One region of the Geobacillus sp. C56-T3 genome, then DNA from elsewhere that is predicted to be linked to it. Evidence: a T-box and tRNA genes for the amino acid it is inferred to sense, from the RefSeq annotation. Region 1 holds a T-box; the other regions hold tRNA genes.

Region 1 (3,247 bases):
AGGCGACCGGCTCGCAGCCGTTGGTGATGACCAGGTGGTTCTCGGTCAGCTTCCGCTCGACATCATCAAGGGTGATGATCGTTTCGCCCGCTTTTGCACGGCGGACGACAATCTCCTTCGAACCGAGGCGGTCGTAGTCAAACGCATGAAGCGGCTGGCCGTACTCAAGCAAAATGTAGTTCGTAATGTCGACGACGTTGTTGTGCGGGCGAATACCAGCCGCCATCAAACGCGCTTGCATCCAAAGAGGCGACGGGCCGATCCGGACGTTTTTCACAATCCGTCCAGCGTACAGCGGATTGTCTTCCGGCGCCTCAACGCGCACCGAAATATAGTCGTGAACGTTTTCGTTCGTTTCTTTGACCGCCGCTTTCGGCGGCTTTACTTCACGGCCGAGAATGGCGGCGACTTCATAGGCGATGCCGATCATGCTTAAACAGTCGGCGCGGTTTGGTGTCAAGGCGAGCTCTAACACTTCGTCATGCAAGCCGAGCCACTCGATGGCATCGGCGCCGACCGGCGCGTCGCTTGGAAAGACGAAAATGCCGTCCGCGTAGTCTTTCGGCACGACTTTCGTTTCGACGCCAAGCTCTTGGAGCGAACAAATCATGCCGTTCGATTCTTCGCCGCGCAACTTCGCCCGTTTGATTTTAAAGTTGCCCGGCAGCACCGCCCCGACTTTGGCGACGGCGACTTTTTGCCCTTTGGCGACGTTCGGGGCGCCGCAAATGATTTGCACCGGCTCGCCTTCGCCGAGATCGACGAGGCATTTCCGCAGTTTATCCGCGTTCGGGTGCGGCTCACACTCAAGCACATGACCGATGACAACGCCGTTCATCCCGCGGTCAAGCGCCTCGACCCGCTCGACTTCAATGCCGCTTTTCGTAATCCGCTCCGCGAGCTCTTTGGCGGTGATACCCGTCAAATCGACGTATTCCCCTAGCCAACGGTAAGAAACGAGCATTCCCAACTCCTCCTTTTTCTGTTACACACGCAAAAATTGCCGCAAGAAACGTAGATCGTTTTGATAGAAATGGCGGATGTCATCAATGCCGTATTTCAGCATCGCGATCCGCTCCGGCCCCATGCCGAACGCGAAGCCGGTGTACGTTTTCGAATCAAAACCGGCCATCTCAAGCACGTTCGGATGAACCATGCCGGCTCCTAAAATTTCGATCCAACCGGTGCCTTTGCAGACGCCACAGCCCCGCCCTTCGCAGCGGAAGCAGGACACATCGACTTCGACCGATGGTTCCGTGAACGGGAAAAAGCTCGGCCGGAAGCGGATGTCGCGCCCTTCCCCGAACAGCTTGCGGGCAAATTCGCGCAGCGTCCCTTTCAAATCGCTCATCCGGATGTTCCGGTCAACAACCAATCCTTCAATTTGCGTAAACTGGTGCGAATGCGTCGCATCATCGGTGTCGCGGCGATACACTTTGCCCGGGCAAATGATTTTCACTGGACCGCGCCCGCGGTGCTTTTCCATCGTCCGCGCCTGCATCGGCGACGTATGGGTGCGAAGCAAAATCTCTTCCGTGATGTAAAACGAATCTTGCATATCGCGGGCCGGATGGCCTTTCGGCAAATTGAGCGCCTCAAAGTTGTAATAGTCGGTCTCCACTTCCGGCCCTTCGGCGACCGTATAGCCCATGCCGATAAACAAGTCTTCAATTTCTTCAATGACACGCGTCAGCGGATGCGGGTTGCCAAGACTCACGGGACGGCCCGGCAGCGTCACATCAATCGCCTCGGCAGCCAGCTTCCGCTCCACTTCCTCCTGTTCCAGTTTCGCTTGTTTCGCTTCCAGCGCCTGTTGGATGGCCTCTCTTACTTCATTGGCAAGTGCGCCGATTTTCGGGCGCTCTTCCGGCGGCAATGCCCCCATGCCGCGCAGCACTTCGGTGATCGGCCCTTTTTTGCCTAAATAGGCGACGCGCACGTCGTTTAGCATTCTTAAGTCGCGGGCTTGGCCGATTTGTTCGAGCGCCTGGCGTTTCAGCTCGTACAGCCGTTCTTTCACATCAATCCCTCCTCATTTCAGTTGAACGCTCTCCCACTTACGCTCACGCGTAGAAGCGGGGGGCTTCTCGGTTTAAGATGATAAAAAAAACCCGCCCCGGTAAGGGACGAGTTGTTGCTCGCGGTACCACCCTTGTTAACAGCCGAAATGCGCTGTTCACTTCATTGCGATAACGGCCGAAAGCCGGAACACCTTTACATCCCTCGTCGGGATGGTCCCGGTGTCAACTCAGGAGGTGAACTTCACTTGCGTCGGCCATAAAAACGCTCCCAGTCTATGGCGTTTTCTCCCTGGATGGCGAGCAGCAAGCTACTTTTCTCCGTCATCGTTGTTGTCCGTATGGGAAATTGTCGCTATTCATTATACGCAAATGAGTGGGCAAAGGCAAGGTCAGGCCGAAATTTCTTTGCGCAGCTCATCGATTTCCGCTTCCTGTTCAATCGAGCGGATGGCAAGGCGCTCCATAATTTTTTCCTGCCGCACTTGCCCTCCCTTGAGCGCGGCGACATCTTTTTTGACCCCCAACATGTCCTTTTTCATAGCGTCCATGTCTTTTTTCATCGCCTCAACATCACTTTGGATGCGATCGACTTTGTCTTCGAGTTGTTTCACGCTTCCTTGCAGCTTGACGATATCCATGCGCATTTGTTCGATGTAGACCCCTTGAACATCAAGACGCTCAAGCACAGCGTTCAATAACGCCCGCAGTTCGCCATCCATCCGTCTCCGCCCCCCTTGTCCTATTGATTTTCCATTCTATTTTACCGCACCGCCTGCAAGGAATAAAGCAAAATTCCGGCCGCAACGGCGACGTTCAGCGACTCGGCGCGGCCGTAAATCGGGATGTACACGTTCTCTGTCGTTAGGCGCAGCAGGTCGGGTCGGACGCCGCTTCCTTCATTGCCGACGAGTATGGCGAACGAAGACGATTGTGGAACGGTGCGGTAATCGACGGCGTTCTCCAAGGCGGTGCCGTACACCGGAATGCCCTGCTCCTTGAAACGCGCGATCCATTGTGCCAGATCGCCTTTGACAACCGGAAGGTGAAACAGCGACCCTTGCGTCGCCCGCACCACTTTCGGATTGTACAAGTCGGCGCATCCCTCACCGAGGATGACGGCATCGATCCCAGCGGCATCGGCGGTGCGGATCATCGTCCCAAGATTGCCCGGATCTTGCACGGCGTCAATAAGCAAGGCGGTCTTCACGCCTTCAAGCTCGGCTGGC
Region 2 (3,247 bases), 1.4 Mb from region 1:
AACCTAGTGAGAAAAGTGAAAGCGCCGCGATTAGCTCTCGAAGCCAAATGTTCTTCACCCGCTGGGGTGCTTGCACCCCGAGGGGGAAGGTTATTTGGCAGAAGAGAGCTAGGCGCTGGAACTGGACAGCAAGAAAAGTGGAGGCCGCCCGCTTATCGGCGAGGTGCGCTGGAGGGCCTGCGAGCGGGCTTAGCCCGCCGCAGCAGGACCGAAGCGTCGCGAGCCGATGGCGGCCGGAACTAGACAGCGAAAAGCGCAGGCGAGCGGCTTCTTCCTGAGCACGGTTATCTAGTTTTGAGGGAATGAAAAAGTCTTGACAACAGGTCAACTTTCCTTATAATAAGACTTGTCCATTGTTGCCTAGTGGCTATGGCGGAGGGGAAACACCCGTTCCCATCCCGAACACGGAAGTTAAGCCCTCCAGCGCCGATGGTAGTTGGGGCCAGCGCCCCTGCAAGAGTAGGTCGCTGCTAGGCAATTTCGTGGAGGATTAGCTCAGCTGGGAGAGCACTTGCCTTACAAGCAAGGGGTCGGCGGTTCGATCCCGTCATCCTCCACCATCTTAATATAAAAGCTGACTTGCTTTCTCATCATCGCGGGGTGGAGCAACGAGCCTTTGCTTCATCGAATCCGCATCGAGTTGCCTCGACGCACCCAGCTCCCTCGAATCAGCTAGTAGAGGAAGAGGCAATGAATAGCACGCCCGGATCATTATGAAAACCAGTTGAATTTCCTATCGTCGCGGGGTGGAGCAGTCCGGTAGCTCGTCGGGCTCATAACCCGAAGGTCGCAGGTTCAAATCCTGCCCCCGCAACCAAAATTGGTCCCGTAGTGTAGTGGTTAACATGCCTGCCTGTCACGCAGGAGATCGCGGGTTCGAGTCCCGTCGGGACCGCCATTCTTTCAAAATTGTGAAAGATGAAAAAATATGGCTCGGTAGCTCAGTCGGTAGAGATGAGCATCCGCTTCATCGAATTCGCTTCGAGTTGCCTCGACGCATCCAGCATCTTCGAATCCGCTGGCAGAGGAAGAGGCACAATGTAGCACAAGTAAAGCAGCGTAAAACTTAATATGGCTCGGTAGCTCAGTCGGTAGAGACGAGCATCCGCATCTTCGAATCTGCTGCGAGTTGTCCCGACGCACCCAGCTTCTTCGAATTGGCTGGTAGAGGAAGGGACACAAAAGTCATCAACGAACAAGGGAAAAATAAGATACGGCTCGGTAGCTCAGTCGGTAGAGCAAAGGACTGAAAATCCTTGTGTCGGCGGTTCGATTCCGTCCCGAGCCACCATTTTTATCATAGTTCCGAAAGAAGGTTCCCGCTTCATGCAAAGCTAAGTGGGAGTAGTTCACAGACATGTCAGATGTTCAAACCACCCCGGCTTAGTTCAATGGGTAGCCACGAGCACTCGCATCGTCGAATCTGTTGCGAGTTGTCCCGACGCATCCCACTTCTTTGAATAAGCTTGCAGAGGAAGGGACACCGAGCATTTGACTTCCTCGAATCAACTTGTAGAGGAAGAGGCACAACCAGGCAGACAACATGAGTCACTAGCTAATTTTAAATGTGCCGGCTTAGCTCAATTGGTAGAGCAACTGACTTGTAATCAGTAGGTTGCGGGTTCAAGTCCTGCAGCCGGCATTCTTATTCCTTAATAACCCCTTAAGCCATTAAGGCGGCAACCGCGAGCCATTAGCTCAGTAACGAGCGTTACATCTTCGAGTTCGCTTCGAGTTGTCCCGACGCATCCTGCATCTTCGAATCAGCTGGCAGTGGAAGGGACATTGTTGTCTCGGAGTGTTATTGAACCCATGAGCCATTAGCTCAGTAGGTAGAGCATCTGACTTTTAATCAGAGGGTCGGAGGTTCGAGTCCTCCATGGCTCATCGTCTTGCGGAAGTAGTTCAGCGGTAGAACACCACCTTGCCAAGGTGGGGGTCGCGGGTTCGAGCCCCGTCTTCCGCTCCACTTCCGCCGGGGTGGCGGAATTGGCAGACGCACAGGACTTAAAATCCTGGGGTAGGTAACTACCGTGCCGGTTCGAGTCCGGCCCTCGGCACTTGTGCGCTCGTAGCTCAATTGGATAGAGCATCTGACTACGGATCAGAAGGTTAGGGGTTCGAATCCTCTCGAGCGCGTTTTGTCGGGAAGTAGCTCAGCTTGGTAGAGCACACGGTTCGGGTCCGTGAGGTCGCAGGTTCAAATCCTGTCTTCCCGATTTATCATGGGGCCTTAGCTCAGCTGGGAGAGCGCCTGCTTTGCAAGCAGGAGGTCATCGGTTCGATCCCGATAGGCTCCACCTTTTGACTTAAATTTGGCGGTGTAGCTCAGCTGGCTAGAGCGTACGGTTCATACCCGTGAGGTCGGGGGTTCGATCCCCTCCACCGCCACCATTATCGGACCTTTAGCTCAGCTGGTTAGAGCAGACGGCTCATAACCGTCCGGTCGTAGGTTCGAGTCCTACAAGGTCCACCATTATTATTGTTGCTTTTTTGGAGGAGTACCCAAGTGGTTGAAGGGGTCGGTCTTGAAAACCGAGAGGCGCCGCAAGGCGCGCGGGGGTTCGAATCCCTCCTCCTCCGCCATGCACTTTAAAATCATGCCGGCTTAGCTCAATTGGTAGAGACGAGCATTCGCATCGTCGAATCTGTTGCGAGTTGTCCCGACGCATCCCGCTTCTTTGAATAAGCTTGCAGAGGAAGGGACACCGAGCATTTGACTTCCTCGAATTAGCTGGAAGAGGAAGAGGCACAGTTCAGCATAATAGGAGTCACTGTTTCATTACTAAATATGCCGGCTTAGCTCAATTGGTAGAGACGAGCATCGGCATCATCGAATTGGTTGCGAGTTGCCTCGACGCACTCAGCTTCCTCGAATCAGCTTGCAGAGGAAGAGGCACAACCAGGCAGACAACATGAGTCACTAGCTAATTTTAAATGTGCCGGCTTAGCTCAATTGGTAGAGCAACTGACTTGTAATCAGTAGGTTGCGGGTTCAAGTCCTGCAGCCGGCACCAGATCGAGGCGACTATGGCGAAGTGGTTAACGCACCAGATTGTGGCTCTGGCATGCGTGGGTTCGATTCCCACTAGTCGCCCTTTTCATTATATTCTATATTTGCGTGTGTAGTTTAGTGGTAAAACCTCAGCCACGAGCATCTGCATCATCGAATCCGCTTCGAGTTGCCCCGACGCATCCGGCTTCTGTGAACCAGCTGGTAGAGGAAGGGGCATGGAAGAGCGTGGCA
Region 3 (3,247 bases), 200 kb from region 1:
GGACAGGTCGAGCAGGGACGAAAGTCGGGCTTAGTGATCCGGTGGTTCCGCATGGAAGGGCCATCGCTCAACGGATAAAAGCTACCCCGGGGATAACAGGCTGATCTCCCCCAAGAGTCCACATCGACGGGGAGGTTTGGCACCTCGATGTCGGCTCATCGCATCCTGGGGCTGTAGTCGGTCCCAAGGGTTGGGCTGTTCGCCCATTAAAGCGGTACGCGAGCTGGGTTCAGAACGTCGTGAGACAGTTCGGTCCCTATCCGTCGCGGGCGGAGGAAATTTGAGAGGAGCTGTCCTTAGTACGAGAGGACCGGGATGGACGCACCGCTGGTGTACCAGTTGTCCCGCCAGGGGCACCGCTGGGTAGCTATGTGCGGACGGGATAAGCGCTGAAAGCATCTAAGCGTGAAGCCCCCCTCAAGATGAGATTTCCCACCGCGTGAAGCGGGTAAGATCCCTCGAAGATGACGAGGTCGATAGGTCCGAGGTGGAAGCGTGGCGACACGTGGAGCTGACGGATACTAATCGATCGAGGGCTTGACCTAGTGAGAAAAGTGAAAGCGCCGCGATTAGCTCTCGAAGCCAAATGTTCTTCACCCGCTGGGGTGCTTGCACCCCGAGGGGGAAGGTTATTTGGCAGAAGAGAGCTAGGCGCTGGAACTGGACAGCAAGAAAAGTGGAGGCCGCCCGCTTATCGGCGAGGTGCGCTGGAGGGCCTGCGAGCGGGCTTAGCCCGCCGCAGCAGGACCGAAGCGTCGCGAGCCGATGGCGGCCGGAACTAGACAGCGAAAAGCGCAGGCGAGCGGCTTCTTCCGACGGTTATCTAGTTTTGAGGGAATGAAAAAACTCTTGACAGCTCAGCGCGAATCATTATAATAGTAAATGTCTAAAGAGATGTCATTTCGCAGCAGCTCAGTGACGAGCATTTGCATCATCGGATGAACTGCGAGTTGCCTTGACGCGTCCAGCTTCTTTGAATCGGCTGGCAGAGGAAGAGGCAGGACATCTTGTTGGGAGAATTGACCGTCGTTATGATTCCGCAGTAGCTCAGTGGTAGAGCAATCGGCTGTTAACCGATTGGTCGCAGGTTCGAATCCTGCCTGCGGAGCCATCGTGGAGAGCTGTCCGAGTGGTCGAAGGAGCACGATTGGAAATCGTGTAGGCGTGAATAGCGCCTCAAGGGTTCGAATCCCTTGCTCTCCGCCATTATCCATCAGCATGGCCCGTTGGTCAAGTGGTTAAGACACCGCCCTTTCACGGCGGTAACACGGGTTCGAATCCCGTACGGGTCACTTCTTTGTGGAGGATTAGCTCAGCTGGGAGAGCACTTGCCTTACAAGCAAGGGGTCGGCGGTTCGATCCCGTCATCCTCCACCATCTTAATATAAAAGCTGACTTGCTTTCTCATCATCGCGGGGTGGAGCAACGAGCCTTTGCTTCATCGAATCCGCTTCGAGTTGCCTCGACGCATCTGGCATCTTTGAATCAGCTTGTAGAGGAAGAGGCGACGAACAACAACGATAAGAGCATTGTGCAAATTAATTTACTTTCTTATCGTCGCGGGGTGGAGCAGTCCGGTAGCTCGTCGGGCTCATAACCCGAAGGTCGCAGGTTCAAATCCTGCCCCCGCAACCAAAATTGGTCCCGTAGTGTAGTGGTTAACATGCCTGCCTGTCACGCAGGAGATCGCGGGTTCGAGTCCCGTCGGGACCGCCATCTTTCCAAAAATGCATGATGCAACGAATCATGTGATCGGTGAAATACGGCTCGGCAGCTCGGTCGGTAGAGACGAGCATCCGTTTCATCGAATTCGCATCGAGTTGCCTCGACGCATCCAGCATCTTCGAATCCGCTGGCAGAGGAAGAGGCACAATGCAGCACAAGTAAAGTAGCGTAAAACTTAATATGGCTCGGTAGCTCAGTCGGTAGAGACGAGCATCCGCATCGTCGAATCTGCTGCGAGTTGTCCTGACGCACCCAGCATCTTCGAATTGGCTGGTAGAGGAAGGGACACAAAAGTCATCAACGAACAAGGGAAAAATAAGATACGGCTCGGTAGCTCAGTCGGTAGAGCAAAGGACTGAAAATCCTTGTGTCGGCGGTTCGATTCCGTCCCGAGCCACCATATAATTGATAGCAAGCTGACTTAGCTCTATTGGCAGAGACGAGCATCCGCTTCATCGAATCGGTTGCGAGTTGTCCCGACGCACCCAGCTTCTTCGAATTGGCTGGTAGAGGAAGGGACACAACAAATGAACAATGAGCCACGATTTATATCATAATTATGCCGACTTAGCTCAATTGGTAGAGCAACTGAATCGTAATCAGTAGGTTGCGGGTTCAAGTCCTGCAGTCGGCACCATTCCTTGGAGGGGTAGCGAAGTGGCTAAACGCGGCGGACTGTAAATCCGCTCCCTTTGGGTTCGGCGGTTCGAATCCGTCCCCCTCCACCATCTTAACAAAGGGGCATAGTTTAATGGTAGAACAGAGGTCTCCAAAACCTCCGGTGTGGGTTCGATTCCTACTGCCCCTGCCATTCCTATCATGATTATGGCGACTATGGCGAAGTGGTTAACGCACCAGATTGTGGCTCTGGCATGCGTGGGTTCGATTCCCACTAGTCGCCCTTCACTTACAGCGTTGGGGTATAGCCAAGCGGTAAGGCAACGGACTTTGACTCCGTGATGCGTTGGTTCGAATCCAGCTACCCCAGCCACGGATGCGGAAGTAGTTCAGTGGTAGAACACCACCTTGCCAAGGTGGGGGTCGCGGGTTCGAGTCCCGTCTTCCGCTCTCGATCAAGGCGGCATAGCCAAGTGGTAAGGCAGAGGTCTGCAAAACCTTTACCCCCGGTTCGAATCCGGGTGCCGCCTTCATATCTAATGAATAAAAAAGTGTTGACAGTTGAAAGATGATTTGGTAAATTGTTAATTGTCGCGCCGATGTGGCGGAATTGGCAGACGCGCACGACTCAAAATCGTGTGGGGTAGCCCCCCGTGTGGGTTCGACTCCCACCATCGGCATCCTTGGAATTCGATAGCCCACGATCTAAAATCGTGGAACCCTTGATACGACCGCGTTTGCGGTCGTTTTTCATTTTCTGGGAATTCCGAAAAAACGATAGAATCCGAAAAAATTTTGCACGAATTTTGCATTTCTACCATCTAGATCATCCATGATTTCGTCAATCATCATGTTTTTTTAGTACCCATGATGGATTTGACAAACTGGAGCTTTTCATAAAAGA

The links. The T-box of region 1 lies ahead of pheS (phenylalanine--tRNA ligase subunit alpha). A T-box ahead of a tRNA ligase gene usually reads a tRNA of that ligase, here a tRNA-Phe.
Region 2: it encodes a tRNA-Phe, which carries the amino acid that the T-box ahead of pheS (phenylalanine--tRNA ligase subunit alpha) is inferred to sense. The anticodon was not compared.
Region 3: it encodes a tRNA-Phe, which carries the amino acid that the T-box ahead of pheS (phenylalanine--tRNA ligase subunit alpha) is inferred to sense. The anticodon was not compared.

Annotation. Positions count from the first base shown of each region.
Region 1 covers NC_014206.1:836,595-839,841, reverse strand. The annotation lists gene pheT (phenylalanine--tRNA ligase subunit beta) at 1-964, opposite strand, end outside; gene pheS (phenylalanine--tRNA ligase subunit alpha) at 986-2,020, opposite strand; T-box leader at 2,120-2,355, opposite strand; gene GC56T3_RS04300 (hypothetical protein) at 2,411-2,740, opposite strand; gene GC56T3_RS04295 (RNA methyltransferase) at 2,782-3,247, opposite strand, start outside.
Region 2 covers NC_014206.1:3,126,823-3,130,069, reverse strand. The annotation lists rRNA gene GC56T3_RS15540 (23S ribosomal RNA) at 1-6, shown strand, start outside; rRNA gene rrf (5S ribosomal RNA) at 360-476, shown strand; tRNA gene GC56T3_RS15530 (tRNA-Val) at 485-560, shown strand; tRNA gene GC56T3_RS15525 (tRNA-Met) at 741-817, shown strand; tRNA gene GC56T3_RS15520 (tRNA-Asp) at 823-898, shown strand; tRNA gene GC56T3_RS15515 (tRNA-Phe) at 1,216-1,291, shown strand; tRNA gene GC56T3_RS15510 (tRNA-Thr) at 1,570-1,642, shown strand; tRNA gene GC56T3_RS15505 (tRNA-Lys) at 1,815-1,887, shown strand; tRNA gene GC56T3_RS15500 (tRNA-Gly) at 1,895-1,969, shown strand; tRNA gene GC56T3_RS15495 (tRNA-Leu) at 1,975-2,060, shown strand; tRNA gene GC56T3_RS15490 (tRNA-Arg) at 2,066-2,139, shown strand; tRNA gene GC56T3_RS15485 (tRNA-Pro) at 2,146-2,219, shown strand; tRNA gene GC56T3_RS15480 (tRNA-Ala) at 2,228-2,300, shown strand; tRNA gene GC56T3_RS15475 (tRNA-Met) at 2,318-2,394, shown strand; tRNA gene GC56T3_RS15470 (tRNA-Ile) at 2,400-2,476, shown strand; tRNA gene GC56T3_RS15465 (tRNA-Ser) at 2,496-2,586, shown strand; tRNA gene GC56T3_RS15460 (tRNA-Thr) at 2,942-3,017, shown strand; tRNA gene GC56T3_RS15455 (tRNA-His) at 3,025-3,097, shown strand.
Region 3 covers NC_014206.1:633,931-637,177, forward strand. The annotation lists rRNA gene GC56T3_RS03270 (23S ribosomal RNA) at 1-545, shown strand, start outside; tRNA gene GC56T3_RS03280 (tRNA-Asn) at 1,037-1,111, shown strand; tRNA gene GC56T3_RS03285 (tRNA-Ser) at 1,116-1,206, shown strand; tRNA gene GC56T3_RS03290 (tRNA-Glu) at 1,221-1,292, shown strand; tRNA gene GC56T3_RS03295 (tRNA-Val) at 1,302-1,377, shown strand; tRNA gene GC56T3_RS03300 (tRNA-Met) at 1,559-1,635, shown strand; tRNA gene GC56T3_RS03305 (tRNA-Asp) at 1,641-1,716, shown strand; tRNA gene GC56T3_RS03310 (tRNA-Phe) at 2,050-2,125, shown strand; tRNA gene GC56T3_RS03315 (tRNA-Thr) at 2,287-2,362, shown strand; tRNA gene GC56T3_RS03320 (tRNA-Tyr) at 2,369-2,453, shown strand; tRNA gene GC56T3_RS03325 (tRNA-Trp) at 2,463-2,536, shown strand; tRNA gene GC56T3_RS03330 (tRNA-His) at 2,554-2,626, shown strand; tRNA gene GC56T3_RS03335 (tRNA-Gln) at 2,642-2,716, shown strand; tRNA gene GC56T3_RS03340 (tRNA-Gly) at 2,722-2,793, shown strand; tRNA gene GC56T3_RS03345 (tRNA-Cys) at 2,803-2,873, shown strand; tRNA gene GC56T3_RS03350 (tRNA-Leu) at 2,939-3,023, shown strand.